Regions from separate parts of the Pseudodesulfovibrio hydrargyri genome, predicted to be linked through region 1. Evidence: predicted binding sites of a transcription regulator. Region 1 holds the regulator's gene; each other region holds the start of a gene.
The links. Region 1 encodes sigma-54, which starts transcription at its own class of promoters, with help from an activator protein. Its sites were predicted from a motif close to CTGGCACGGNNNNTGCTT; they were not measured.
Positions count from the first base shown of each region.

Region 2: the regulator sigma-54 is predicted to act here: its motif matches at 4,176-4,193, upstream of BerOc1_RS03660 (PEP-CTERM sorting domain-containing protein).
Region 3: the regulator sigma-54 is predicted to act here: its motif matches at 2,372-2,389, upstream of flgB (flagellar basal body rod protein FlgB).
Region 4: the regulator sigma-54 is predicted to act here: its motif matches at 5,892-5,909, upstream of BerOc1_RS14455 (ammonium transporter).

Region 1 is NZ_LKAQ01000001.1:49,315-56,610, reverse strand. Features, by position in the region: gene BerOc1_RS00280 (LptA/OstA family protein) at 1-730, shown strand, start outside; gene lptB (LPS export ABC transporter ATP-binding protein) at 731-1,456, shown strand; gene rpoN (RNA polymerase factor sigma-54) at 1,694-3,103, shown strand; gene hpf (ribosome hibernation-promoting factor, HPF/YfiA family) at 3,140-3,682, shown strand; gene BerOc1_RS00260 (PTS sugar transporter subunit IIA) at 3,685-4,134, shown strand; gene rapZ (RNase adapter RapZ) at 4,155-5,036, shown strand; gene BerOc1_RS00250 (PTS sugar transporter subunit IIA) at 5,039-5,476, shown strand; gene BerOc1_RS00245 (PTS sugar transporter subunit IIB) at 5,487-5,951, shown strand; gene BerOc1_RS00240 (PTS sugar transporter subunit IIC) at 5,978-6,652, shown strand; gene BerOc1_RS00235 (manganese-dependent inorganic pyrophosphatase) at 6,988-7,296, shown strand, end outside.
Region 2 is NZ_LKAQ01000001.1:791,735-799,030, forward strand. Features, by position in the region: gene BerOc1_RS03645 (PilZ domain-containing protein) at 85-597, opposite strand; gene BerOc1_RS03650 (hypothetical protein) at 1,070-1,525, opposite strand; gene BerOc1_RS03655 (sigma-54-dependent transcriptional regulator) at 1,600-3,024, opposite strand; gene BerOc1_RS03660 (PEP-CTERM sorting domain-containing protein) at 3,364-4,131, opposite strand; gene tpx (thiol peroxidase) at 4,500-5,018, shown strand; gene BerOc1_RS03670 (flavodoxin) at 5,296-5,736, opposite strand; cobalamin riboswitch at 6,061-6,248, shown strand; gene metE (5-methyltetrahydropteroyltriglutamate--homocysteine S-methyltransferase) at 6,333-7,296, shown strand, end outside.
Region 3 is NZ_LKAQ01000001.1:669,528-676,823, forward strand. Features, by position in the region: gene hflX (GTPase HflX) at 1-295, opposite strand, end outside; gene BerOc1_RS03125 (IMP cyclohydrolase) at 415-1,011, opposite strand; gene BerOc1_RS03130 (tetratricopeptide repeat protein) at 1,469-2,032, opposite strand; gene flgB (flagellar basal body rod protein FlgB) at 2,467-2,877, shown strand; gene flgC (flagellar basal body rod protein FlgC) at 2,878-3,318, shown strand; gene fliE (flagellar hook-basal body complex protein FliE) at 3,336-3,665, shown strand; gene fliF (flagellar basal-body MS-ring/collar protein FliF) at 3,716-5,308, shown strand; gene fliG (flagellar motor switch protein FliG) at 5,312-6,310, shown strand; gene BerOc1_RS03160 (FliH/SctL family protein) at 6,297-7,046, shown strand; gene BerOc1_RS03165 (FliI/YscN family ATPase) at 7,049-7,296, shown strand, end outside.
Region 4 is NZ_LKAQ01000004.1:2,212,390-2,219,685, forward strand. Features, by position in the region: gene BerOc1_RS14430 (prephenate dehydrogenase) at 115-885, opposite strand; gene aroA (3-phosphoshikimate 1-carboxyvinyltransferase) at 906-2,246, opposite strand; gene pheA (prephenate dehydratase) at 2,243-3,346, opposite strand; gene BerOc1_RS14445 (3-dehydroquinate synthase II family protein) at 3,616-4,599, opposite strand; gene BerOc1_RS14450 (2-amino-3,7-dideoxy-D-threo-hept-6-ulosonate synthase) at 4,610-5,407, opposite strand; gene BerOc1_RS14455 (ammonium transporter) at 5,958-7,296, shown strand, end outside.

The DNA of each region.
Region 1 (7,296 bases):
CCGGCCCGGAGCGGAGCACGTGGTCACCCTGGCCAAGGGGCAGCGGGTAAGGACCGACTTTCCCCAAAACGGCTGGCTGGCCGTGTTCGAGCTGGGCGAAAAGGACCGCGACCCGGCCAAGGCCGTGGGCTACGCCAACGCCAAGTACCTCAAGGTGATCGAGGCCGAGATGGCCGCGTCCGTTTCCGCCACCGCATCAGAGCCCGCGCCGACGCCTGCTCCGGCAAAGGATTCCGGCGAGGGCGAGCTCAAGGCCCCGGTGGCCGCGACGCCGCCCGCGCCCATCCCGGTGGGCGTGGACCCGAGCCGCCTGCCGGTGAAGATCACCTCCGACCGCATGACCTACGACGAGACCGGCAAGGTCATTTCCTTTGTGGGCCACGTGGTCGCCACCCACGGCGAGTTGACCCTATGGGCCGACAAGCTCTCGGCCTATCTCGCGTCCAGCACCGACAAGAAATTCTCCGCCGACAGCGTGGACCGCATCGTGGCCGACGGCAACGTGCGTGCCAAGAAGGGGACCACCGAGGGGACCTGCGGCCTGCTTACCTACCTGGTGGGCCCGCAACTGCTCAAGATGGAGCGGGATCCCAAGCTCCAGGACGGCCCCAACTCGTTGACCGGCGAGGTCATCAACTTTCACATCAAGGACGACCGGTCCGAGGTCATCGGCGGCAAGCAGCGCGTCAAGGCCGTCTTCATGACTCCCGGCAACCTGAAGGTGCAATAAATGGCCGAGGGTCTGCGCGCAACCAACCTGTCCAAGCGGTACGGTCAGAAAGAGGTCGTGCACGGCATCAACATCAAGCTCGACGCGCGCGAGGTGGTCGGTCTGCTCGGCCCCAACGGCGCGGGCAAGACGACCACGTTCTACATGCTCGTGGGCATCGTCCAGCCCAACACCGGGGAGGTCTCCCTGGGTGGCCACGTGCTCACGGACAAGCCCCTGCACGAGCGCGCCCGCCTGGGGGTGAGCTATCTGCCCCAGGAAAGCTCCATCTTCAAGAAACTGACCGTGCGCCAGAACCTGGAGATCATCCTGGAGCAGACCTCCATGACCTCGCGGCAACAGCGGGCCCGGGCCGACGAACTCATGGAGATGTTCACCATCACCAAGCTGGCGGACCAGGCGTCCATGTTCCTGTCCGGCGGCGAGCGGCGCAGGCTCGAAATAGCCCGGGCGCTCATCCTCGATCCGCAGTTCATCCTCCTGGACGAGCCGTTTGCCGGTATCGATCCCATCGCGGTCATCGACATCCAGGAGATTATCTCCGTGCTCAAGTCCATGGATATCGGTATCCTCATCTCGGATCACAACGTCCGGGAAACCCTGAATATCTGCGACCGGGCCTACCTGGTCTACGAGGGCACGGTCATCCTGGAGGGAGCCCCATCCGAGATCGTCAAGTCCAGCCGCGCCCGGCAGATATATCTGGGCGAGGATTTCCGGCTTTAGCCCGCCGTTTTCGTCTTTTTTTCCTCTTTCCCGATTTACACCGTTGCTAAAGGTTGGTACACTTTTTTCATATCATAATATGCAGGCGGAAATATTAATGTAAACAGGATGTTAACACAATTGTGTTGCATCCTTTAGTTCACTGTGGCATGGTTGAACCGGAAAAAATGTCTGGCGGTTAAAAAAAATTTCTTTATCCGGCAATCGATAAACACAACCTCAAGCGGGTAGCGCATCATGGGATTGGAACTTCGGCAACAGCTCAAGCTCTCACAGCAACTGGTCATGACGCCCCAGTTGCAGCAGGCCATCAAGCTGCTGCAACTGTCGCGGCTTGAACTGCTGGAGACCGTGCAGCAGGAATTGTTGGAGAATCCCTTCCTGGACGAAACCGAGACCGACACCGAGGTCCCGGACAAGACCGAGGTCCTGACCGAATCCCAGGCCGAGGAGGAACTGGTCCGCAACGCGGACTGGGAAAACTACCTGGGCGAATTTTCCTCCACCTCCAAGCAGGCCCTGTCTCGCGACATGGAGATGCCCGAGGAGGGCATGTCCTTCGAGGCCCGCCTGGCCTCGAAGCCCTCTCTGGAAGGGCACCTGAACTGGCAGATGCGCCTGTCCAACTTCTCCGAGCACGAGCTGGCCATCGGCGACGTCATCCTCGGCAATATCGACGCCAACGGCTACCTGCAGGCCACCATGGAGGAGTTGACCGCCATGGTCCAGGCCTCGGAGGAGGAGATCGAGTCCGTTCTGCGCCGCATCCAGCACCTGGACCCGGTCGGCGTGGGCGCCCGGACCCCGCAGGAGTGCCTGCTGGTCCAGATGGAGGTCCTCGGATATGACGACCCGATCCTGGTCTCCCTGGTCAGCGACCACCTGGAGGACCTGGAGAAGAATCGTTACAAGCCTCTGGCGCGCAAGTTCAAGATCACCATGGACGAGCTCAAGTCGTACCTGGATCTGATGCAGACGCTCGATCCCATGCCGGGTGCCAACTTCTCCAGCACCGAGCCGCACTACGTCAGCCCGGACGTGTTCGTCTACAAGTACGGCGAGGACTTCGTCATCATCCTCAACGAGGACGGTATGCCGAGGCTCCAGATGAACACCTTCTACATGGATTCCATGAAGGGCGCGGCCGACAAGGAGAAGGAATATTTCCAGGAAAAGATGCGTTCCGCCGCATGGTTGATGAAAAGTCTGTACCAGCGGCAGCGAACCTTGTATAAAGTAGTTGAGAGCATTGTCGGCTTCCAACGGGCATTCTTCGAGGAGGGCGTGACAAAGCTCAAACCCCTCATCCTCAAGGAGGTGGCGGAAGACATCGAGATGCACGAATCCACCGTGAGCCGGATCACGACCAACAAATATGTCTCGACCCCTCACGGCATCTTCGAGCTGAAGTTCTTCTTCAACTCGGCCCTGGACCTGAACGACGGGTCCCAGGTGGGTTCGGAGAGCGTCAAGGCGCTCATTAAGCAAATGATCGCAGATGAAGACACGAAGAAACCGCTCAGCGACGAGAGGATAGGCGAGATCCTCCAGGAAAAGCTGGAAGTGAACATCGCCCGGCGCACGGTCGCCAAATACCGCTCGGCCATGGGCATAGCTTCGTCTTCGAAACGAAAGCAGTACTTCTAGGGGCTGCTTGAAGCACTCTCAACCAGGAGGCAGCGTATGAACATCAGCTTCACTTTCAAGAACTTCGAGCCTTCCGATCACCTCAAGGGTTATGCGGAAAAGCGTTTTGAAAAGGTAGCAAGATACGTTTCCGATGCGGAGGCCGATCTCCAGGTCAACCTGCTGGTCGACAAGTTCCGCCACAAGGCGGACGTGATCCTGAACTCGGATCGCATACATATCTCGGCCTATGAAGATTCGGAGGACATGTACTCCACCATCGACATGGTCCTGGACAAGCTGGAGGCCCAGCTGCGCAAGATGCGCGAAAAGATGAAGAATCGCCCCAGGCAGGCGCGTCCCAATAAGATGGTGCAGATGAACTACCTGTCCTACGAGGACATCGCTCCCGGTTCAGCGCCCACCATCGTCGGCACCGACGCATACGAGCCCAAGCCCATGTCCGTGGACGAGGCCGCCATGCAGCTGGATGCCCGTGACAACGAATTCCTGGTCTTCCTCAATGCGGAGACCGACGGCGTCAACGTGATATACAAGAGAAAGAACGGCGATTACGGCCTCATCGACCCCGGAAACTAAGCATGAAACTCAGTGATTACCTGGCGAAGGAGCTGATCCTTCCCGAACTCGAGTCCGCAACCAAGTCGGACGTATTGAATGAACTCGTCGCCCCCCTGGGCGTACAATATCCAGAGATGGACACGGACCATGCGGTCCGTGTCCTTCTCGATCGTGAACGGCTCGGTTCCACCGGCATCGGAGACGGCATCGCCATCCCTCACGGCAAGCTTGAGGACCTGGAAAAGGTCATCGTGGTCGTGGGCCGCAGCCGCAAGGGCGTGGAATTCGAAGCGCTGGACCACGCCCCGTGCACCATCTTTTTCCTGGTGCTCGCCCCGGAACAGGTGGCGGGCATGCATCTGCGCGTCCTGGCCCAGATCTCCCGCCTGCTCAAGGACGAGGAATTCCGCAAGGCGTTCCTGTCGGCCGATGACCTTGAGGGCCTCTGGGCCCTGCTCAAAAGCGTGTAACCGAAGGGACGGAATCCGTTGTGACCTCGACCAACCCCTTCCCGGTGGTGATCGTCACCGGACTCTCCGGCTCGGGCAAGAGCACCGCGCTCAAGGTCTTCGAGGACCTGGGGTTCTTCTGCATCGACGGGCTCCCGTCCGAGATGTCGGCCAAGCTGGCCGACCTCATCCTCTCGTTCGACACCAAATACCGCGGTCTGGCGCTCGGCATGGACCTGCGCCAGTTCGAGTTCGTGGACGGCTGGAGCAAGGCGCAGGAAGGGTTCGCTCAACTCGGCATCACCCCTCAGGTCCTGTTTCTCGAGGCCAAGATGGCCGAGCTGGTCCGCCGCTACGCCACCACCCGCCGCCCGCATCCGCTGGAATCACGCAACCTGGGCCTCGAGCAGGCCCTGGAGATGGAAAAGAAGCTTCTGGAGCCGGTGCGCCTCGGAGCCGTTCTGGTCCTGGACACCACGGATTATTCCATCCACGACCTGCGCCGGGTCATCCAGACCAAGTGGTCGTCCCTCAAGGACGTGAGCAAGGGCATGCGGGTGCACATCATCACCTTCGGCTTCAAATACGGCGTGCCGTCCGAGGCCGATCTGGTCTTCGACCTGCGCTTTCTGCCCAACCCCTATTTCGACAAGTCCCTGCGCCCCCTGTCCGGCCAGGACAAGGCGGTCGCCGACTACGTCCTGGGCAACCCCACGGGCGAGGGGTTCATTAAGCGGTTCCATGAATTTCTGCTTTACATCCTGCCGCTTTATGCCGAGGAAGGGCGTTATCGGATCACCCTGGCCCTGGGCTGCACCGGCGGCCGCCACCGGTCGGTTTCCGTGGCCGAGTCGGTACTGGCAACCCTGAAGGAAAAAGGGTATACTGTTTCGATCGAACATCGACACATGGAACTCGGTTAGACATGGTTGCAAAGACTGACAAAAAGGACGGCGTGATCGGCGTGGTGCTGGTCACCCACGGGACCTTCGGCGAGACCCTGCTTCAGGCCGCCGAAACGGTCATGGGGCCGCAGGAGAACTGCCTGGCCGTGGGCGTCGACGTGAACAAGGGCGTTGACGAGACCCTGGAAGGCGTGCGCAAGGCGATCCATTCCGTGGAGCAGGGCAAGGGCGTCCTGGCCTTGACCGACCTGTTCGGCGGCTCTCCCACGACCATGTCCCTGTCCCTCATGAAGTCGGAAAATCTCGAAGTCATCACCGGCGTCAACCTCCCCATGGTCGTGGCGGCCCTGCAGGCCCGGTCCATGAAGCTGCCCGAGCTGGCCGAAAAGGTCATGAACGCGGGCCAGCAGGGGATCAAGGTGGCCGGGGCGATGCTGCGCAAAAAAGCAAAGAAATAGGTATGATGCCGTGACTCTCGTTCGTATCGACAACCGCTTGATTCACGGCCAGATCATCGAGACGTGGCTGCCATACACCGGAGCCAAGAACGTCGTGGTGGCCAACGACGAGCTGGCCCACGACATCCTCCAACAGGAAATCATGTCCCTGGCCATCCCACAGGCCGTGAAGAGCTCCTTCGTCACCGTGGAAGAGGTGCCCGCGATCATGTCCCGGCTCTTCTCAGCGCCCGGAGACCATGACTCCATCATCCTCTTTTCCAGTTGTGCCGATGCCCGTCGCGCCTTTGATTCCGGGTTCGATTTCCATGTCCTGAACATAGGCAACGTCCACTACAGCCCGGGCAAACGCCAGGTCTCCCCGAGCGTGGCCCTGTCCGACGAGGACGAGACCTGTCTGCGCCACCTGAACCGCAAGGGCGTGGAACTGGACTTCCGGTGCGTACCCAACGATCCCGTGCAGGTGAGGTTCTAGGCCATGGTCGTTCAGCACACCTTCGCCTGGTTCGCCATGGTCGCTTTTTTTTTGCCCTGTTTTCCCAGTTCCGCTCGTCCCTAAGCATCGGCCTGCTTGAGCGCCCCCTGGTGGTCGGCTTCTTCTGGGGCGCGGCCACCGGCGAGTACACCACCAGCCTGTACATCGCCATCTTCTTCGAACTCTTCTGGCTCGACCTCATCCCGGCCGGGACGTATATTCCGCCCCAGCTCACGGCGGCCACCTTTTCGGCCCTGGCCCTGACCACCTGGTTCGGCCTGGATCAGCCGTCACGGATCATGTTCGTGCTCTTTGCCAGCATGCCGTTGGCCTGGATCGGCACCAAGGTGGAGGGGTGGCTGCGAGAACGGGAGCAGGGGAGCTACAACGCGCTGCTCAACTGGGCGCGCAACCCGGACTCCAAACACCTGCCCGGCACGCTCATCCTGCGCTCCATGGCCAGGGGGCTGGTCATGAGCTGGGCAAGCTTCCTGGTGGCCGTGCTCATCCTCAAGCAGGGATTCGACCTTGTCTTCTCCGCGTATCCGAGCATGTTTCCGCCCTTGGGCGTGACCTGGGCCCACCTTTGGGTGGCCGCTTCGGTCGGCGGCCTCATGGCCCTTCGCCTGAAGCGGGCTTACGCCATCCTGGCGGCGGGCGTCATCCTCTTTGCCCTGTACCGCTTCCTGCCAACCTTGTAAGGAGTCCGCTCCAGACCTCCCGGGACGTCTCCGGACGCGATAACGTCGCTGGAGCAGGGGCTTGGGATCATCTTCACATTGTCGGGACCATCCGGCTTGCGTTCGACTGGCTTCAACAGGTGATGCGCAAACCTGTTCATCCCCGCCGGAAGCGTTGCAATCCGGGGCTTGTGGCGGATCTATGGCATTCCGGCGACGGGCCCTATTCATTTCACGCTTTTCTCGTTCGGACTGCGCTTTTAGCTTGGCAGTCGATGTGCTTTGTGATATCTGTCACATTCTGTTTTCAATGCTCAATTTCCTTATACGGGATAATTTAATTAGGAGGACTTGATATGGCTATTTTGGTTGTTGGACACAAGAACCCCGATACCGACACCGTCGCTTCCGCGCTCGGTGCCGCCGATCTGTACAGCAAACGTGGTATGGAAGCCAAGGCCGTGACTCAGGGCGAGATCGCCCCGGAGACCGCCTTTGTGCTCGAGAAGTTCGGCTTCGCCGCTCCCGAGATCGTCACCGACGCCACCGACAAGCAGATCATCCTGGTCGACCACACCGACATTTCCCAGACCATCGACAACCTGGACAAGGGTGAGCTCCTTGCCGTCGTCGACCACCACAAGCTGGGCGACATCACCACCGCC
Region 2 (7,296 bases), 740 kb from region 1:
GCCGTCCGGAATTACCGCACACCAGGCGCGCCCCTGCGAGACGGCACTGTTCGGTCCGACGACAATGGTAACGGATTGGGTTGCCTACGCGGTATAATACTCCATCATGGCATCCACCATGGAGACCGTTTCGGGGTTGTTGCTTTCGAACACCCCGACCATGGACACGTCGCGGTCCACCTTGTGGCGCAACCGCCTGCAATAGAATGAGACCGTCTGCGCAAGATGGGGCAGGGTGAAAAACACCTCGAAAAACGAGGATGTCGCCAGCTTCTCCGCCAATTCCGGGGGGATATCCTTGAAGGAGATACGCAATCCGCCCTGGGAAATGTCGTCCACCACCACCGGATAACTCCGCATCTCCCTGTCGGAAAACTTTACGCATGATATCGCGGGAAGCGACACATCCACCCGATGGTAACGCCGCCGCTCCTTGCCGTTCATCGACCAGTCCCGGCTGATGAAATGCTTCAGGGTCCCTTCCACGAGGTTGGAAACATACTGGGAACAGTCCAGCCCCTCAGCTCTGGCCACGCGCTTGAGTGCCTGAAAATTCTCACGATCCATGTCGAAACATATTTTCACCGATTCAGACATCTTTACAACTACCTTAAAACGTATCGTGCAGTGCGTGGGGCGGTTCCCCCGGAGCCCCGTTCCAATACCTCAACAATCTTTAATAATTTTGCAAAAAACATACCGCGTCTGTTGCACGATTCCACCCTTCCGTCACTCCGTACGGGAGGCGAAGGGGTGATCTCCCGCGACATGCGAAATCGATCCGAAATTATCGAATAATACAATGGAGCTAGAAGCCCGCTCCCAACCGGAAGCCGAACACCAAAAAAAGCGCTCCCGCCATCCGACCGAAACAATTCCGCGCCGGACAGGGCCGGGAACCCCTTACACAGTGTCTGGCAATCCGACATCGAGCCGAACAAGATGGAATCCCGCGACAAGGATATCCCGCCTGCGGTCGTGGCGGCCGTACCGATAACGGTTGAGGAAATCTGACGTAAAGACGGGCGCGCCCGTCGGCGTCCCCGAGGGAGGATCGGCCCGGAACCGGCTACATGAGGAAACGCTGAATGCGCGGTTTGTCGTCGGTCTCGTCCGAGACCTGGACGCCCACTTCCACCGGGTCGTCCAGGACGATACGCTTGGGAAGGCACTCCAGGGTCGTGACCGAATCGTCCACCTGGAAGGTCACGCTCAGCCCTTCGATCTGCTGGAGCATGCCGGCGAACACGTGCCCTTTGTCCTTGAATTCAAGGAGCATGCCCTGGTTCGAGATGTTCCGGATCTGGACGGGAAAGACCATGATCTCCCCGCTGGATTTCAACACCTGGACCAGTCCGGGGATCGTGACGGACCTGCGCGGGCAACACCGCCTGTCGTTGGCGTCCGGGGCGTCTTCCGCCAGGGCGCTCCCCAAGAGCGCTCCGAGCCGGTTGACGATCTCGGTGAGCGCGGCGCCGTCCTTTACGGCGACATGCATCCGTTTATTGATCTTGTAGTCGTACATGTAATTTTGAAAGCAAATTTCGCGCCAAAAAGACGCGACCTGCGGAAAAAATCAAGACGGCCGATCAGGGCGCGTCAGCTGCTTTTCAGGGACAGGTTGTGCTTGCTCAACAGCTCGTACAGGCGGGCGCGGGAAAGGCCGGAGAGCTTGCAGGCCGTGGAGATGGAGGCGTCGCTGAGCTGAACCAGCCGCACGAGGTAGGCCTGTTCCATGGCCTCCACCGCTTCCTGGCGTGCCGCCTTCATGATCGGGAAGTCCTCCACCGTGGCGGGCAGGGAGAACTGGCTCGGCATGACGCCCGCGTCCTGCGTGGGCTGGCCGTTTTCGCCCATGTCTTGAAACACGCGGCGCATGCGCAACTGCTGGGGAAGATGGTAGATATTCAAGTACTTGGAGAAGCGGGCCTTCTGCAGCGAGACGTGGAGGACGTTGACCAGCTCGCGCACGTTGCCGGGCCAGTCGTAAAGCCGCAGGGTCTCGATGAACTGGGGATCGACCTCCTTCGCCTCCATGCCGTTCTCTTTGCACAGGGAGGGCAGGTAGTGCCGGGTCAGCATCTCGATGTCGCCGTTGCGTTCGCGCAGGGGCGGCAGGTCGATGATCACGCTCTGCAACCGGTAATAGAGGTCGCTGCGGAATTCGCCCCGGGCGACCATCTCCTCGAGATTCCGGTTGGTGGCCGCCACCAGCCTGAAATCGCTGTAGACCTCCTTGCTGGAACTGAGCGGGCGGAAGGTCTTCTCCTGCAGGACGCGGAGCAGGGACTTCTGGATACCCAGGTCGAGATCGCCGATCTCGTCCAGGAACAAGGTTCCGCCGTGGGCCAGGTGGAACAGCCCCTTGCGGTCCTGGTCCGCCCCGGTGAAGGACCCCTTGGAGTGGCCGAACAGCAGGCTCTCGGCCAGCGTCGAAGGGAGATTGGTGCAGTCCACCACGATGTACCGCTTGTCCTTGCGGTCGCTGTTGTTGTGCAGCGCCCGGGCAAAGAGCTCCTTGCCGGTCCCGGTCTCGCCGGTGATGAGCACGTTGCCGTTGCCCTTGGCGGAGATGGCCAGCCGTTCGAGGCACTGGTTCAGGGCGGGGCTATCGCCGATGATCTCGTCGCGGATCAGGGTCTCGGTCCGCTCTTTCCGGACGGTCTTCTGCTGCAGCAGATTCTGGATGACCTGACGGAAGCGTTCCTCCTTGATCGGCTTGACCAGGTAATCCTTGACCCCTGCGGCAAAGGCCTGGGAGATGTAGTCGGTATCCGGCTCTCCGGTGAGCATGACGATATCCACGTCGGGGTCGAGCTCGGTCAGACGGGGGATGTGGGCCAGCCCGCTGCCCTCGTGGAGGTTGAGGTCCAGAAAGATGATGTCGAAGTGGCTGCTCTTGAGGAGCGTCAGCCCTTCTATCCCGGAATACACGCAATGGCAGTCGTAGCCCATCTTCTTGACGATGGACTCGACGACGGCGCATTGGAACGGGTCGTCATCTATGAGTAATATCTTTCCCACTAAAGACTCCACTCCACAATTTCCTATCCCTGACCTGCGGCCCTGCGGACAACGGATACCGGACAAAAGTTAGCGATTCTATACATAGGCGCGTTTTTTCTGTCCATAGGAGAAACTCCCGTTTCCGTTTTTCCCGGACAAAGACCCTCCGCAGGGTTAAAAACCCGTGTAACCCCTTGCTTTCAGCATACCCCTCTTCTCCGATTTTTCAAGACTTTCCGGTTCGAATTCGTGAAGGACGATGCCGAACGCCGAAAGCCGGGCGGGAGCACCGCCGGCAAAAAGGCCGGACAGTCCGCGGACTGTCCGGCCTTCCATTACTTTAACGGTGGACGCGGATCAGAAAAAGCGCTTTCTCCTGCGACCGTAGAGCAGCAGCCCCAGGCCGCCAAAGCCGAGCAGCAGGAAGGTGGAGGGTTCGGGAGCGGGGACCAGGGCCTCGCCGAAGAGCACGTCGTTGCCGCAGGTCATGGCGAAACCGTAGGTAAACGCCCTGATTCCCGAGAAATCGAGGTTGATGTCGGACCAATTGGTCTCGCCCAGGCTGTTTTCCGCGATCCAGTAATCCCAGCCGTCGTAGCCGACGTCCGACAGGACGTCATCCAGGTCGACCCAGGCCCGGACCGGGTGATCATGCCTGCCCTCTGCGCCCCGGGGCCAGAAGGACTCCTGGTAGCCGACCCGATTGCCGTTTTCATAGGACAGATCATCCAAGGCGAACAGGCCGTAGCCGAACTCCTCCCTGGAGATGGACCCGTCCCCAAAGACCCGCAGCGTGTGGTGCAGGACATAGTCCCACGCCCCGTCCTGATTCGTATCGAAGAACCAGTCGCCGGGAACGAGACTCCGGCTGGTGCTCGAGTAGTTCAATTGGATTCCGGAAAGGGTGTGGCCGTCGAAGATGAAGTTGCCGCCGGTAATGTCCGGGGTCCCGATGACATCCCGGTTGTTTTGCGGGACCCACCAGCCGTTGACAACGTCCCGGTTGCGGTTCCCGTATCCGGACCAGTAATTCACATCGTCCCCGAACGCCACCGAATACGCCCGGGCGTACGGGGCCTGGAGCAGGCAGATGGCGAACAGAGCTATTGCAATAAGGCGTTTCATGGTGTCTCCCACGTTGAATTCCCCGTTTTTTTCTTACCGGAAATAAGCACAAAACATGCCAGACATGTAAAACACGGGTTTTGACGTCCTGAACGTATGAAAAATGTCATTTTACCCGACATTTTGTCGGACTCTCTTACATTTTGTGCTTGTTTGAACATGATGCCATAGATTTTAACCATGGAATGTGAAAAAAAACGGGCCAACCGCCGATAACCGACAGGGTCGGCCTGTCCGGGAAGGGGGCTGAGTCCGCCCAACCCCGCAAAAAAGAACGAGAACAATTATTGGTTGCACCTTTACTCGCCATTGTGGATACTTATTTGAATGAGAACGACCAACCCACATTCGTGAAAGGAGCCAATATCATGGTTGAAAGAACCGAAATCATCACGTTCAAAGGCAATCCGCTGACCCTCATAGGCCCTGAAGTCAAAGTCGGCGACACCGCTCCCGACTTCACCGTGATCACCAACGCGCTGAAACCCGCCACCCTGGCCGACTTTTCCGGCAAGGTGCTGGTCATCGCCTCGGTGCCCTCCCTGGACACCCCCGTGTGCGACATGGAGACGCGTCGCTTCAACACCGAGGCCACGGCGCTCGGCGACGACGTGAAAATCCTGACCGTCAGCATGGACCTGCCCTTTGCCCAGGCCCGGTGGTGCGGCGCGGCCGGAATCGAGGCCGTACAGACCCTGTCCGACCACGCCCAGGCCTCCTTCGGAGAGAACTGGGGCACCCTCATCAAGGAATTGCGCCTTCTGACCCGCGCGGTCTTCGTGGTGGGCAAGGACGGCAAGATCGCCTACGTCCAGTACCTGAAGGAAGTCACCGAGGAGCCCGACTACGAGGCCGCTCTCAAGGTCGTCCGCGAACTGATCGGCTGATCCGTCCCCGCGCTGCGCACGGCATTTTGGCCCGGAAGCAAAACTTCCGGGCTTTTTCATGTCCTGCGGCGGAGGATCCCGACCTTCCCGGCCGCGCCGTCAAGGCCTGTCGGAAAGTTTGACACCACCTTACCGGCGTCCTCACGGCCCGTCATCCACTGCCCCCCCCTCCCACCGCACCCCGATCTCCTCGAAAAAAGGCTTGGAAGGATATCCTTCCAAGCCTTTGCCCTTGCCGAAGCGACCGTCTTTTCCGAAGGCGCAGACGGGCGCGGCGCTACAATCCGGGCAGGATGGTTCCGGCCCAGGCAGTGACATCCCCCATGTCGGGGTCTCCGTCGATCTTCAGGGAATCGCCGACCAGGACCGCGCCCAGATCCTCGGCCTTCTCCTCGATGGCGTCCACCGCCCCGCAAAAGTACTCGTAGGACGAATCGCCGCAACCGAAGACCGCGACCTTCTTCCCTTGCAGCCCGGCCTTGTCCAGGTTGTCGTAGACCGGGATGAAGTCGTCCTGGAGCTCGATGGAGTCGTCGCCCCAGGTGGAAGAGCCGAGGAGCACGGCGTCGAAGCCGTCGGCCATATCCTCCACGGCCACGTCGGCCGCATTCCTGGCCTCCACTTTCCGTCCGTTCTTCTCCAGGAATTTCGCGATGGCGTCCGCCACGCTCTCGGTGTTGCCGGTGGTCGAACCGTAGACGATCAATACCTTGCCCATGGTGTTTTCCTCGTTGCGTTGAAGTTGTCTCGTGCGCACGGGCCCTCGCCGGGCCCGATACAGTATGAAGGGAAAGAGGAAATCATGTTCAACTCCAGCTCCGGCGGTTAGGCTGGCATCCGTAGTCGCGAATGCCCCATGTCAATTGCCTATAGTGAAAGTGAAAATCATTTTCACGAAAAATAGGAGGCTGTCCGCCATTTGTCAACCACCCACTTTTCCAACTTCGCCGCCTTCCCGTTCTCGCCTTTTCAGCCTGCGGGGAGCTCAACCGGTCCAGTGCTGCCCGCGCACAGCCTCCCGCTGCGTCGAACAAATGCTTGCCATTTGTCGCATGTTCAAATATCAATACATCTTGATATAAGGATATGGCAAGAAACGGAAAGCGGTGAAAGACCGCTGCGGACGGGCCGCTGTAACCGGCATAACTCGTTGAGGACCACCGGATTCGGGAAGGGAATCAACATGATGGGGCCGGAAGCCAGAAGACGTCTTGCCGGGATGCGCACCACTTCGCGACCACACCCGGCCACCCGCGGCGGTCGGCGTCGCGAGGCGGGCGCAGACTGATTTTCACCCGTAACCATGGAGCAGACATGCACGCGCACGTTTTGGGATTTCCCCGCATGGGGATCGACCGGGAACTGAAATGGGCCCTGGAAAAGTACTGGCGGGGCGAGATTCCCGAAGCCGATCTGGCCGCCACGGCCGACGAATTGCAAAAACGGCACTGGGCCGTCCAGGCCGGGGCCGGGCTGGACCTTGTCCCGGTGGGCGACTTTTCCCTGTACGACCACGTCCTCGACACGGCCGCCATGCTCGGCGCGGTCCCGCCCCGCTTTGGCCGGGGCGGCGGCGAGGTAGACCTTGAGACCTACTTCCACATGGCCCGGGGCGACGCCGAACACGGCATTCCGGCCATGGAGATGACCAAGTGGTTCGACACCAATTACCACTACATCGTCCCGGAACTGGCCCCGGACACCACCTTCGCCAAGACCGGCAGCCGCCTTCTCGAGGCGGTGGAGTCGGCCCGGTCCCTGGGGCTCTCCCCCAAACCGGTCCTGGTCGGTCCGCTAACCTTCCTGCTGCTGGCCAAGGAGGTCGACGGCTGCGACCGCTGGGCGCACCTCGACTCCCTGGTGGACGCCTATTGTGCGGTCATCCGCGAGCTGGACGGGCTGTGCGCCTGGATCCAGCTGGACGAGCCCATCCTGTGCACGGACCTCTCCGACAAGGCCAAGGCTGCCTTTGCCGCGGCGTACGCGCGCATCCGCGAAGCGGCAATCAGCTCCCGGCTGCTCCTGGCCACCTATTTCGGCGCGCCGGGCGACAACCTGGACACGGCCCTGGCCCTGCCCGTGGACGGCCTGCATGCGGACCTGGTCCGCGCACCGGGCCAGTTGACGGAAATCCTGGGCAAGCTGCCGCCGAACATGACCCTTTCCATGGGCTTGGTGGACGGCCGGAACATCTGGAAGACCGAACTGGAAACCGCCCTGCGCAAGGTCAACACGGCCCGCCAGCAGGTCAAAACGGACCGGCTCATGATCGGCTCGA
Region 3 (7,296 bases), 620 kb from region 1:
ACCGGTTGTCGCCGACCAGGACCATGGCCACCTTGCCCTGGCGGTCGATGAGCAGGCCGAGTTGGCGGCCGGTGTCCTCGGACAGCTCGGCCAGTTCGCGGGCCTGCTCGTTGGTGTAGGCCTCGCTGACCGGGAACTGACGCTGGTACAGGCGGGACAGCCGCTTGATCTGGCTGGGCTTCAACCCTTGCAGGTTGCCCTTGGGCTTCTGGGCTATGATGACGCTCCTGGATAAAACGTGTCCGCGGCGGTCCCACGACCGATTTCCGCAGCCGAAAAATTTCTGGAATCCCATTGTCGATCAGGGAGCCGGGACCCTTGATCCCAACTCCCTGATCGGCGTGATTCGACTATGCACCCTCAAACGCCGCGCGGCAATCCCCCCGACGCCGCGCGGCGGACGAAAAACAACGCCTAGGCGTCGTTTTCGCTGAGGTATTTCGTGATCATGGCGTCGTATTCGCTGGTCAGCCGGAAGGTCAGGGTGGCCATCTCCTTGCGGAATTCCAGGGTCAGGCCGCCATGCTCCTCGATCTCCTTTACCACGGTCTCGTAGTACTGGGGATCGGGGACCACACAGATGGAGTGGAAGTTCTTGGCCGTGGCCCGCAGCATGGTCGGGCCGCCGATGTCGATCTGCTCCACCGCCGCCTTGAGGTCCAACCCCTTGGCCACCGCGTCGGCGAAGTTGTACAGGTTGACGCAGACCAGGTCGAAGGGCTCGATGCCGAAATCGCGCAGGGTCTCCATGTGCGCCTCGTCGTCCTTGTCGGCCAGGATGCCGCCGTGGATGTGCGGGTGCAGGGTCTTGACCCGGCCGCCCAGGATTTCGGGGAAATCGGTGACGTCGGACACCGAGGTGACCGGCAGCCCGGCGTCCTTCAGCATCTTCTTGGTCCCTCCGGTGGACACCAGTTCGCAATCCCGGTCCACCAGGAATTTGCCGAACTCGGCCAGACCGGTCTTGTCCGTAACGGATAGTATCGCTCTCTTAACAGGCAACAGATTCATCGCAACCTCACTTGATGTTTTGAGTGCCTGTGCCAGATTTGCCGCCCAAACGCAAGGCGCGGAAGGCCATGGTTTCCGGCGAAAAACCGCCCGACGGGACTCTGGTTTTCCACAGGTGTGTATAACGGGAAAAAGAGTGAATCCGAAAAAACCGGAAAAACCGGGAGTTAGGCGCCCGATGCGCGGCCAGAGTCATACCCCGCGGGGATCGCCTACTATGGACGGAAGATCAACGAAAACAGCACAAAAGCCATTTCCGGATATGGCTCGAGGGAACGGGCGCGCGCGGGGCAAGGGGGATGGGAAGCGGAAAGCAGACAAGACCGTGCGCAGGCTGATGCGCGAACGGTTGCCACGTGGGTGGCGGCCGGGCCGCCGGACGGTCTCAAGGCTGATTTCCCGCCCCGCCTCCGCAAGGGACGCGGGACGGGAAATCAACGGGGAGGGGAGACCGTTGTCAGGACCGGAACTGGTCGAGCATTTCCTTGGCCGGCGCGTTCTCGGGATCCTTTTCCAGGATCGTCTCGAGTTCCTTGACGGCCGCGTCCTTCTGCCCGACGCAGGCGAGGCACCCGGCCAGGGAGTAGCGCACTTCGTGCTTGGCCGGATCGATTTCGAGATAGTTCTCGAGGTGCGGGATGATTTCGCCGATGCGTTCCAGTTCATGGCCGAGCCTGATCAGGCTGAACAGGGCGACCATGTTTTCGGGATTCATCCCGATGGCCTCGACGAACAGGGAAAAAGCCTGCTCCCTGTCGTTGTTCTCCATGCGGATGAGCGCTATCCCGGAAAGACTCTTGTCCGAAGGCGCGATCTTGTGGGCCTTCCTGTACATCAGTTCGGCGTCTTCCAGATCGCCGCGCTGAACGGCGACAGTGGCCAGCCCGAGATACGGGTCCGGATGGACGCCGTTGGAACTGACCGCCTTCTTGTAGTACTCCTCGGCCTTGTCCAGCTCACCCATGAACAGGTAGCATTCGCCGAGTTCCTTGTTGATTTCGTAATCCAGATGACCACTCATAGTTCCCCTCCATTTCTCCTTTGCCCGAGAGCGGGCTGAAAAGATCTCCATGGCCGAATCGGCCGCAACCGATCTAGCAATCAATGTGCCAAAAAGGGAAAAAACGAATTTTCCAGCACGGACACTATTTTCTTAATACGCTGTAATAAATATATTTTCACACAAACCGGCCAGCAAGCTCCAGAGCCTCAATCCTGCCCGAAACCACCCCGGGAGGCAGATTCTACCCTATTTTTATGCCCTGCCCGGACGGCACCGCCCCGAGCTCTTTGACCGGGAGTCTGACGCACGACAGGCCCATTGTCTACAAATTCTCTTCGATTTCAATAAGTTGTTTGATTGGAACGGGAGTTGCTAAGTCTCCTGCGGACTCGGCGGAAAAACATGCCTCCGCCGCCCCCAGGAACGTCACGCGAACGCAGGAGGAGCAAGGAATGCGAGGACTTTTCGAGCATCACCTCAACATAACGGCAAAGGTCATGGACCTGCGCCTGCAACGTCAAAATATCGTCACGGGCAACATCGCCAACGTGAACACGCCGGGCTACAAAGCCCGCCGCCTCGAATTCGAGAACCAGCTCCAGGCCGCCTTGAACCAGGACGGACTGGGCAAGCTGACCCGCACCAAGCAGGACCACCTGCCCGCCACCTTCGACCCCGACGGATTCAAGGGCGAGGGGCTGGACGATTTCCGGGGCCGCGAGGTCTGGGGCCAGGACGAGGTCAACCTGGAAAAGGAAATGGCCACCAACACGAAGAACACCATGATGTACAATGCCCTGGCCTCGGTCATCAAGAAGAGCTTCGACGGCATGAACAGAGTCATCCAGGAAGGGAGCAAGTAAATGGATATCATGACCGCCCTCGACATCGGCGCGTCCGGGCTCTCGGCCCAGCGGGCGCAGCTGAACGTCATTTCCATGAACATGGCCAACATCCGGACCACCAAGACCGAGGCGGGCGGCCCGTACCAGCGCAAGTCCGTGTCCTTCGAGGCCACACCGGTCTACTCGCCCTTCGACCAGGCCATGCAGGACCAGCTCAACCGCAACCTGGAAGGGGTCAAGGTGCTCGGCGTGATCCGTGACGAGCGTCCGTTCAAGCAGGTCTACGACCCGAACCATCCGGACGCCAACGACCAGGGCTACGTGTTCTACCCGGACATCAACGTGGTCGAGGAAATGGCCAACATGATGCAGGCCATGCGCGGATACGAGTCCAACGTCCAGACCATCGAAAGCGCCAAACGCATGTTCCAGAAAGCCCTGACCATCGGGCAGAGCTAGGAAAAGGAGAAGAGCAAATGGTCGTCAAAAGCGTCGCATTCAATGCCTATCAGAACGCCATGGACCTCCGCCGCCGCACGGTGGACTCCACGGTCTCCCAGAGTCTCAGGAAGCCCCAGGCACCCGCCACCAGCTTCCAGGACACCCTCAAGTCCTCCCTGGTCAAGGTCAATGACCTCCAGGAGACCAAGGAATCCATGATCAAGGAATTCGCCTCCGGCAAGACCCAGAACGTGCACGAATTGATGATCGCGATGCAGAAGGCGGGCATGGCCATGCAGATGACCGGCGCCGTCCGCTCCAAGATCATGACCGCGTACAAGGAAATCATGCAGATGCCCTTCTAGGCGTCGCAGCAACCGGATCACACCGCCACCGCAAGCTGGAGAAATAGAAGATGCCTCCGTTCGTCGACGAATACTGGAACAAAATGCAAGGGCTCTGGACCGACCGCACCGTGTCCCAGCGCATCCTCATCGGAGGATTGGCCGCCGCCGTGGTCATCTCCTTCGCGCTGATGATCTACTGGATGAACAAGCCGGACTACCGGGTCCTGATGACCAACCTCTATCCCGAGGACGCGTCCCGGGTCGTGGGCATGCTCCAGGCCCAGAAAGAGGACTACAAGCTCGAGAACAACGGCACGACCATCATGGTCCCGGCCGACCGGGTCTACGAGCTGCGGCTCAAGGTGGCGGGTGAAGGCAACCTGCACGGCCAGGGCATCGGCTTCGAGATCTTCGACGAGGTCCAGATCGGCCAGACCGACTTTGTCCAGCACGTCAACTACCAGCGGGCGCTCCAGGGCGAACTGGCCCGCACCATCACCGAATTTCCCATCGTGGACAAGGCCAGGGTGCACCTGGTCATCCCGCAGAAGTCCCTGTTCATCGAGGACCAGATCCCGCCGTCCGCGTCCATCGTCCTGCAGCTCAAGGGCGACGGCAAGCTCGAGCCCGACGAGATCCAAGGCATCGTCAACCTGGTGTCCATGGCCGTGGAAGGGCTCGAACCCAAGAACATCACGGTCACGGACATGAAGGGGCACCCCCTGTACACCCCGCAGGACGAGGCCTCCGGCCTGGCCATGTCCAACGCCCAGCTCGAACACAAGGCGGGCGTGGAAAGCAAGCTGCAACGCCGCATCCTCGAGCTGCTCGGACCGGCCGTGGGCCCGGAGAAGGTCATCGCCCGGGTCAACGCGGACCTCGATTTCAGCCAGCGGACCGTGCGCAAGGAGACCTACGATCCGGCCAGCGCCGTGGTCCGTTCCGAAACCCGCAACGAGGAGACCACCAACGGCGCGGCCAACCTGGCGGGCGGCGCGCCCGACACCAACTTCCGGGGCGACGGCTTCACCGGCACCCAGACCACCCAGGACTCCACCCGCGAGTCCCGGACCACCAACTTCGAGATCGACAAGCAGGAAGAAAATATCGTAGCCCCCGTCGGGGAATTGAAACGTTTGACCGTTGCGGTTATCGTGGACGGGACGTGGCAGGCTGACGCCGACGGCAATCAGGTCTACGTGCCCCGCACCGCCGAGGAGATCGACCGCATCCGCACCCTGATCGAGAACGCGGTGGGCTTCGACGAGGCGCGCGGCGACACCATCGAAGTCAGCAACATCTCGTTCGGCGAACCGCAGCTGGCCAGCGGCGATTCCCTGATGCGGACCATGCTGGAATACGCCCAGCGGCTGGGCAAGCCGTTCCTGAACGGACTGCTGATCTTCCTCTTCCTGATCCTGGTCGTCCGCCCGGTGGTCATGGCCCTGATCCGGCCGAGGGTCGCCGAGCAGGAGATCGAGGAGATGGCCGGGCTGCCCGGTTCCGAGCGCCTGGCCCTGGAGGACGACGAGATGGACGAGGAGGCCCTGGACACTTCCCGTCGGCTCGAAAACGCCAAAAACCACGCCATTCAGCTGTCCGACGAGAACATCGACCAGGCGGTCCACCTGCTCAAAACCTGGCTTACCCAGGAGGCGTAAGAAATGGCAGACTTCACCGGCCCCCAGAAAACGGCCATCGTGCTCCTCTCCCTGGGAGAGAAGTTCACGGCGGAGGTGTTCAAGCGCATGGAGCGCAACGAGATCGCCGCCGTGTCCAAGGCCATGCTCGAAACCGACTCCGTGCCCAAGGAGGAGGTCCTGGAAGTGCTCAAGGAGTACAACGAGTCCCTGGCCTACGGCGCGGAGCTTCTGGTGGGCGGGCCGGAACAGGTCAAGCGGTTGCTGACCCAGTCCCTGGACGCGGAGACCGCCAAGTACATCATGGATTCCCTGGACCTGGACACCGGCCCCACGCCGTTCCAGGAGCTGGAGAACGTCAGCCCGCGCATTCTGGCCCAGATCCTGCGCAACGAGCACCCGCAGACCCTGGCTCTCATCCTGGGCCACCTGCACCCGGACCAGGCCGCCGAGCTCATCCAGAACCTGCCCGCCGGCGTGCGCGCCGAGGTGCTCATGCGCCTGGCCAAGCTCGAGGCCGTGGCCGAGGAGATGCTCATGGAAGTGGACAAGGTCCTGCAGAGCCAGCTCATCGCCATGGGCGGCAAGGAAGGCAAGAAGGTCGGCGGCGTCAATTCCGTGGCCGAGATTCTCAACGCGGTGGACCGCAACACCGAGGAAGAGGTCCTGTCCGAAATCGAGGAGGAGTCCACCCAGATGGCCGAGGACATCCGCAACCTCATGTTCGTGTTCGAGGACGTCAAGGGCATCGACGACATCGCCATCCGCGAGCTGCTCAAGGAGGTCTCCAACGAGGACCTCACCGTGGCGCTGAAGGGCGCCAGCGAGGACCTGCGCGAAAAGTTCTTCAAGAACCTGTCCGAGCGCGCCTCGGCCATGATCAAGGAGGACCTGGAGATCATGCCGCCCAAGAAGCTCTCCGAGGTGGAGGCCGCCCAGCAGTCCATCGTCAAGACCGTCCGCCGCCTGGAGGACGAGGGCAAGATCGTCATCAGCCGAGGTGGCAGCGATGTCTTTATCTAAGCTCCAGCCCCACCGTCCGCGCATGACCGGCAAGGTCGTGGTCGGCATGGACACCCCCGGTCCGGATGAAATGACCATCCAGGAGCTGGAGGGCAAGCGCCAGCTCATCTGGGACGACTCGACCAACGAGGAGTATTTGGCCCGCGTGCGCGAAAAAGCCCGCGAGGCGGCCAAGGAGATCAAGATGCTGGCCGAGCTCGAGGCCGAGGCCCTGCGCGCCACGGCCCGGCACGAGGGGTTCGCCCAGGGCATGGCCGAGGCCCAGGATTTCGTGGACCAGCACATCCAGGACGTCTCGGCCAAGGCCGAGGCCCTGTTCGCCCAGCTCGGGGCCCAAGGGAGCGACATCTACGAGACCAGGCGGCAGGACGTGGTCACGCTCATCCGCCTGGCCCTGAAAAAAACCCTCAAGGTGGAGCTGGACGAGAAGCGCGGCCAGGCCCTCGAAGTCCTCATGGCCGAGGCCCTGGAGCGCATCGAGTCCCAGCGGCGGATCGAGATCCGCTGCAACCCCGAGGAGACCGCCGAACTGGACGAGTTCGTCAAGATCATCCAGGACCGCAACCCGACCCTCAAGTACTGGACCGTCAAAGGCGACGCCTCCATCGAGATGGGCGGCGTGGTCATCGAGGCCGAGGGCGGCAAGGTGGACAATACCATCGACACCCGCTGGAAGCTGGTCGAGCCGATCTTCGACCGACTGGCCGAGCAGATCACCTCGGGGAGCAAGGAGTAGGCATGGACTCGCGGCTCGGACTGCTGGAAGAGCTCGATCCCTGCCAGACCTTCGGCAAGGTCACCAAGGTGGTCGGCCTGATCGCCGAGGGCCACGGCATCAAGGCCCCGCTCGGCTCGGTCTGCTATCTCCTGCCCACGGGGCACGACCCCATCCCGGCCGAGGTGGTCGGCTTCCGCGACGGAGCCTGCCTGTTCATGCCCTATTCGGACATGCGCGGCATCGGACCGGGCTCGCTCATCCAGAACGC
Region 4 (7,296 bases), on a different contig from region 1:
CCTTCACGTACCGTTCATCTGCGTTCTCCTTGAAAAAATGAAGCCGCACCCTGGGTCGGGGTGCGGCTCCGGTTACTGATGTAATCGTGTGCCTGGCGTGATCGCCGCACCCCATTAATATGATTCTTCGTTACGCCACCACCACTGGGCCCGGTCGGCCAGCAGGTCGAGATCGCCGCCGGCGGCCAGGCTGAGGTAGGACATGAACTTGCGGCTGACTTCCTGCAAAAAGGGGTTGGCCTCGGAGATGATCTCGAACAGCTCGGTGTCCTGGGTGAGCATCTTGGCCGCCGCGTCGAGCCTGCGCTTGAAGGACGGGGTGACGAAATCCCGGATGCCGTCCACGTCGCGGGCCGCGGCCAGGAAGGCCACGGTGGAGGTGTAGTTCAGCCCCTGGATGTAGGCCATGGCCCGGTCGTGGCCCTCGGGCGTGGAGTCGAAGCAGGTGTAGCCGCAGCGGGTGAACAGGTCGGCGACCAGGGAGGCCGCCCCCTTGTCCCGGTCGCGGCCGGGCATGACCGCCACCCTGGGCTCGAATCCCTCGGGGATGACCGCGCCGAACAGGGGGTGGGTGCCGACCACCGGTCCCTGGTAGCGTTTGACCATGGCCTTGACCGGCCTGACCTTCACCGAGCCCACGTCGCACAGGATGGTCGGGGCCTCAAGGTGGGGCGAGACGCGGTCGAGCACGGCGTCCATGGCCGTGACCGGCACGCTGAGCAGGAGCATGTCGCAGCCAACGAGCGCCGAGCGCACGTCCTCGTCCGAGGACTTGCGGCCCAGCCCGGTCACGGTCAGGCCGAGTCCGGCGAAGTCCGCCGAGAAGCGGCTGCCCATCTGCCCGTCCGCACCCACGATGGTGATATGGTCGATTGCCTTTGCCATGGTCTTCCGGTTCGTTCAGGTTAGCCGGTGATCTTCTTCCACTCGTCGAAGAAGCCCGGGAATGATTTGCCGACGCAGGCCGGATTGTCAAGGGAGACCTTCATGTCGGCCAGCTCGAACAGGGACATGGACATGGCCAGCCGATGGTCGTTGTAGGTCTTGAACTCCACTTCGCGGCCGCGCGGCAGGGCGCTGGGCCGGATGATCAGCGAATCGTCGGTGGTCTCGGTCTCGCACCCGGTGCGGGCCACTTCCGCGGCGCAGGCCGCCAGCCGGTCCGTCTCCTTGATGCGCAGATGGGCCACGTTCGTGATGGTGGTCGGTGAGGAGGCGAAGGCGGCCACGGCGGACACGGTGGGCACCAGGTCCGGGCAGCGGCCCATGTCCACCTCCACGCCGCGCAGCCTGCCCGGCTCCACCAGGATGCCGTCGAAATTGACCTTGATGGACGCCCCCATCTGGCTGAGGATGTCCATGATCGCCCGGTCGCCCTGGAGGGAGTCGGCGGCCAACCCCTTGATCATCACCGGGCGCGGTCCAACGGCCCCGGCGGCCAGGAAATAGCTGGCGTTGGACCAGTCGCCCTCCACCGCGTAGCCGGTGTTCTGGTACCCGGTGGGCCGGACGATGAACCGGACGTGGCCCGGGGTCACGTGCTTGATGGAGCGCCAGGGTACGGGCTTCCACTCCCTGCCTTCTAGGACCTCCACGGAAAAGCCCGCCTTGAAGTCCTCCATGATCCGCAGGGTCAGGGCCACGTAGGGCCAGGACACGGCCTTTTTGCCGGTCACGGTGATGGTGACCTCATGGTCGGCCATGGGTGCGCCCAGGAGCAGGCCGGACAAATACTGGCTGCTCTCCTCCAGGGTGATTTCCACATTTTTTTTCTTGTATCCGTTGGCGGTCATGACAAAGGGCAGGAAGCCCTTCTCGCCCTCGAAGTCGAATTTGGTTCCCAGTCCGGACAGGGCGCCGGTCAGCTCGGCCATGGGCCGCTCGTGCATGCGCGGCGCGCCGTGGACCCGGAAGGTCCCCTTGCCCGCGGCGGCCACGGCGGTCATCAACCGGCAGGTGGTCCCGGACTCGTGCATGAACAGTTCGTGCGGGGCCTCGTCCTTGCGCTTGCCGTCCGCGTTGCCCCCCTCGGGTCCGTCCTCCATGCCCGTGACCACGAGCACGCCGTCCTTTTCCACGATGGACGCGCCGCAGGCGGTCAGGCAGCCCCGGGTGCGGGTGATGTCATCGGAGTCGAGCGCCGAGGATATCTCGGACACCCCCTTGGCCAGGGCGGCCGCGATCAGGGTGCGGTGGGAGAGTGACTTGCTGGCCGGGGCGTTGATGATGATCGGGTCCTTGGTCATTGCAGTTCCTCCTGGGTGGGGTACGTGCCGAGCACGCGCAGGGTCAGGCATTGTTCGCGGATGTCTTCCAGCACGTCCTCGTACCGGCCGCCGCCCAGGTCGCAGGCCAGGTCGGCGAAAAAGACGTATTTCCACTTCTCGCCCCGGAAGGGACGGGATTCGAGCTTGGTCACATTGATGCCCTGGTGGGCCAGGGTGGTCAACACCCGGGCCAGCGCGCCCGGGCGGTTGGGCGTGGTGAACAGGATCGAGGTCTTGTCGCGCCGGTCCTCCCGGGACGGAGCCGCGCCGATGATCACGAAGCGGGTCCAGTTGTCCGGCAAATCCTCGATGGATTCGGCCAGCACGTTCATGCCGTGCATGTCCGCCAGCTTGCGGTGGCCGATCACGGCGGCGGATTTCTTGCCCGCCACCACCTCGGCGGCCTCGGCCGTGGACTCCATGGGGATGGTCGGCACGTCGCGCAGGTTCGAGTGCAGCCAGTCGCGGCACTGGCCCAGCGGCTGCGGGTGGGAGTAGATGACCTCCACGTCGTCCACCTTGTCGGCGTGGGAGATGAGGCAATGGCTGATGCGGCTGAAGACCTCGGCCTGGATGTAGACCTTGTACTTCATGAACAGGTCCACCACCTGGCCCACGGTGCCCTCGATGGAGTTCTCCAGCGGGATGACCCCCAGCTCGGCCCCTTCCTCGGCCACGGCCCGGAATATCTCCTCGAAATTGGACTTGGGCGTCAGCGAGGCGGACGAGCCCATGTGCTCGATGGCCGCGAAATAGGAAAAGGTGCCTTCGGGGCCGAGGTAGACCACGCGCTCGGGCCGCTGCAAATGGCGCGACGAGCTCATGATCTCGCGGTAGATGGTCCGCAGGTGCCTGTCCGGCAGCGGGCCGGGCGAGGAGTTGGCGATTTTGTCCATGACCTCCTGCTCGCGGAACGGCTTGTAGATGGCCTCGCCCGTGGCCGCCTTGTACCGGCCCACGCTCAGGGACACCTCGGCCCGCTTGTTGAGCAGGTCCACGATCCGCTTGTCGAGTTCGTCGATGGATTCGCGCAGCTCCCCGAGATCGGGGATGTCGTTCTGGTCTTTCGTGTCAGCCATACTGTCTCCAGGGAAAGCCTCCGGCGGCCGGGGGAAACCCTTTGAATAGGGTTTCCCCCGGACCCCCATCCGAAACTTTTTATCGCGCCTTCGGCGGGGCCGTTTGAGCGCGGTGGTTTTCGCTCATTTTATTATTGTCATGCTTCATTGACCGCATTTTCTCAACCCCCACCCTCCGCGAAGCGGCATAAAAAGTTTAGGAAGAGGGAGGGGATGGGGGGCCGGGGGAAGGGGAGGGAGAAACCCTTCCCCCGGGAGCGCCGCAGGCGCTACCCTTCCTTGATGTCTTCCTTGATGCGCATGCCGAAGTGGCGTCCTGCCTCGTCGGTGCGCACGAGAATCTTGTCCCCGACCTTGAGGGTGACCACGGACACGGGTTCGCCCTTGTCCGAGACCACTCGGATGGTTTCGGCGTTCTGCAGGAACACCTGGCCGCTCTTCACGCCGCCGGCGGTCTTGACCTCGGCGGAGATCAGCAGCATGGGCCGGACCTCGACCTTGACGCGGCCCACGGTGGCCAGGGAGGTGGCCCCGTCCGCGCCCACGATGAGCACGTCCGTGCCCGAGGAGAGTTCCTCGAGATAGGTGGTCTTGTCGCCGGGCATCTGGGCGTAGGCGTGGACCGCGCCCGCGTTGACCCGGAAGGGGCGGGCGGCCACGTAGGGGTTGGATTCGGTCTCGGCGTGGACCAGGAAGGAGAAGGCGCTGGAATTGCCGATGAGCATGCCCTGGCCCTTCTTCAGCATGGAGATGGTGTCCACGCAGACGCGGTGGCCCAGGCCGGTGGATTCGATGGCGGTGACGGTGGCGGTGGAAAGTTCCATGGTCCCCTGGGAGAGTTTGAGTTCGGCGACGATTCGCTTCAGGTCGGCGGCCCCCTCGGGCAGGACCACGATGGTGTCGCAGCCCCGCTCCAGGATGCCCGCGGCGAGCAGGGCCCGGTCCAGGGATTCGCATTCCAGGGCCAGGGTGTCCACCTGGGCCAGGATGTTCTCCACCGGAATGATCTCCCAGCCCTTCTTGAGGACCACGTTCTTGCCCGCCTGGATGGCCTTGACGGCCACGTCCTCGTCGGCCTTCTTGGTCAGCTCGACCACGGGCATGTCCTCGGGGGTGATGACGGTGACCCGGCCGAGCGCCCGGACGGCGTCCGCCTTGTCCTTCTCGACCATGACGGCGTCCACGCCGGATTCCAGGGCCAGGGTGACCAGGGTCTTGTCGAAGGGCACGGATTTGAAGATGACTTTTTTCATGATGGTTCCGCTATGCGTTAAGGTGGTTGAGGGCGGCCTCGACGGACTCGTCGCCGTGGACGATCATGTTCAGGGCCTCCACCAGGCGGGTGGGGTTCTCGTGCTGGAAGACGTTGCGGCCCACGGACAGGCCCGCGCCGCCCGCTTCCAGGGAGTCGTGGACCATCCGCAGGAAGGCTTCGGTGCTGTCGAGCTTGGGGCCCCCCGCGATGACCACCGGGATGCAGCAGGCGTCGCACACGCGGGCGAAGGTCTCCTTGTCGCCGGTGTAGTTGACCTTGACCACGTCCGCGCCCAGCTCGGTGCCCACGCGGGCGCAGTGGGCCACGATCTCGGGGTCGTACTCGTTCTTCACCTTGGGGCCGCGCGCGTAGACCATGGCCAGGAGCGGGATGCCCCAGTTGGCGGCCTCGGAGGACATCCTGCCGAAATCGCCCAGCATGGCGGCCTCGGTCTCGTCGCCGAGGTTGCAGTGGATGGACACGGCGTCCGCGCCCAGCCGGATGGCGTCCTCCACCGAGGCGACCAGGGATTTGGCGTTGGGGAAGGGGGAAAGGGTGGTCGAGGCGGACAGGTGGACGATGAGCCCGATGTCCTTGCCCTGGGCCCGGTGGCCGCAGCGGACCAGCCCCTTGTGTTCGATGACGGCGTTGGCCCCGCCGTCCACGACCCGGCCAACGGCCTCGCGCATGTCGACCAGCCCGTCGATGGGGCCGACGGTCACGCCGTGGTCCATGGGGACCACGATGGTCCTGCCCGTGTTGCGGTTGAAGATGCGCTCCAACCTGATGGCTTTACCGATGTGCATGTTCTCTCTCCTTTGAAGTTGTTTGCCTCAAGGAGCCGACTCATGGTCGGCGGCCGGGAAAAAACAAGGGCCGCCGGCTTTCGCCTGCGGCCCTTGAAGAAGTTCTTGCTATCCCGTGATCCACCGTTTGGTTACACAGCACCTCTTCCAAGCCCGCAGGCGTGGCTAAACCAATACCAAAAGTAAAAGTTGGAAAAGTATGCGTTGGAAACGGTGGTGCAGTTCATGGCAAATAGAGCTACACTCTCAAGGCGATGCTGTCAACTAAAACTTTTGTCACGATTTCGAGGAGATAGCCTATGATGCATTATATTCTTGCGACCGGCGGTCATTTTTAGCTATTTTTGACAATTTTTTACATATTGACAATTTTGGGGTAAATTTCATCCTGCAAAAATGTAATTTATCACAAAAATGATAAAATCAGACTATGAAAACAGAGGAGAAAGGCTTGATTTTACGCCAATAGCAATAAAAACCGTGATTGGCACGACTCTTGATAAGAGAGGCGCAGGTTAGAAACGCATTCCATTCAAAGAGGAGTATTGCAATGTTTTCGAGAAAGTCCCCGACCCATGTTTCCAAGAGGCTCGCCATCGGCGCGGCCGCTTTGGTAGCAGCCCTGGCCCCCACCTTCGCCTACGCCCAGGAAGTGGAGGTCCTCACCCAGTCCAACGCCAACATCCTGTGGACGTTGATCGCCGCCTGTCTGGTCATGATCATGCAGGCCGGCTTCGCCTGCGTCGAGTGCGGTTTCACCCGCGCCAAATCCGCCGGTAACATCATGATGAAGAACTTCCTGGACTTCGCCGCCGGGTCGATCGTCTTCTTCCTGTTCGGTTTCGGCGTCATGTTCGGCCTGGACGCGGGCGGGTTCATGGGTACCTCCGGTTTCGCCCTGGGCGGTGTGGCCGAAGGCGACATGATGTGGACCTACACCTTCTGGTTCTTCCAGTCCGTGTTTGCCGCCACCGCCGCCACCATCGTCTCGGGCGGCATGGCCGAGCGCACCAAGTTCGGCAGCTACGTCGTCGTCTCCATCGTTATTTCCGGTTTGATCTACCCCATCTCCGGCCACTGGGCCTGGGGTTCCCTGTGGCTGGGCGATGACGGCGCCGGTTGGCTGGAAGCCCTGGGCTTCTGCGACTTCGCCGGTTCCTCCGTGGTCCACTCCGTGGGCGGCTGGATCGCCCTGGCCGGCGCCCTGGTGCTCGGCCCGCGCATCGGCAAGTACTCCGAGGACGGCAAGGCCAACGCCATCCCGGGCCACAACATCCCGCTGGCCGGTCTGGGCGTCTTCATCCTCTGGTTCGGCTGGTTCGGCTTCAACCCCGGCTCCACCACCACCGCCGACGACACCATCGGCCTGATCGCCATGAACACCTCCCTGGCCGCCTGCGGCGGTACCCTGGGTGCCATGATCTTCTCCTGGTTCCGTTTCGGCAAGCCCGACATCTCCATGACCATGAACGGCTGCCTGGCCGGCCTGGTCGGCATCACCGCGCCCTGCGCCACCGTCACCCCCGGCCCGTCCATCATCATCGGCCTGGTCGCCGGCGTGCTGGTTGTCCTGGCCATCGAGTTCATCGACAAGGTCCTCAAGATCGACGATCCGGTCGGCGCGTCTTCGGTCCACGGCGTCTGCGGCGCCTGGGGCACCATCGCCTGCGGCCTGTTCAACGTCGACGGCGGCCTGTTCTACGGCGGCGGCATGGGCCAGCTCGGCGTCCAGCTGATCGGCGTGGGCGTGTTCTTCGTCTGGGCCTTCGGCGCCGGCTTCATCCTCATGAACATCGTCAAGGGCGTCTTCGGCATCCGCGTCACCAAGGAAGAGGAACTCAAGGGCCTGGACATCGCCGAGCACGGTTCCGAGTCCTACAACGGCTTCC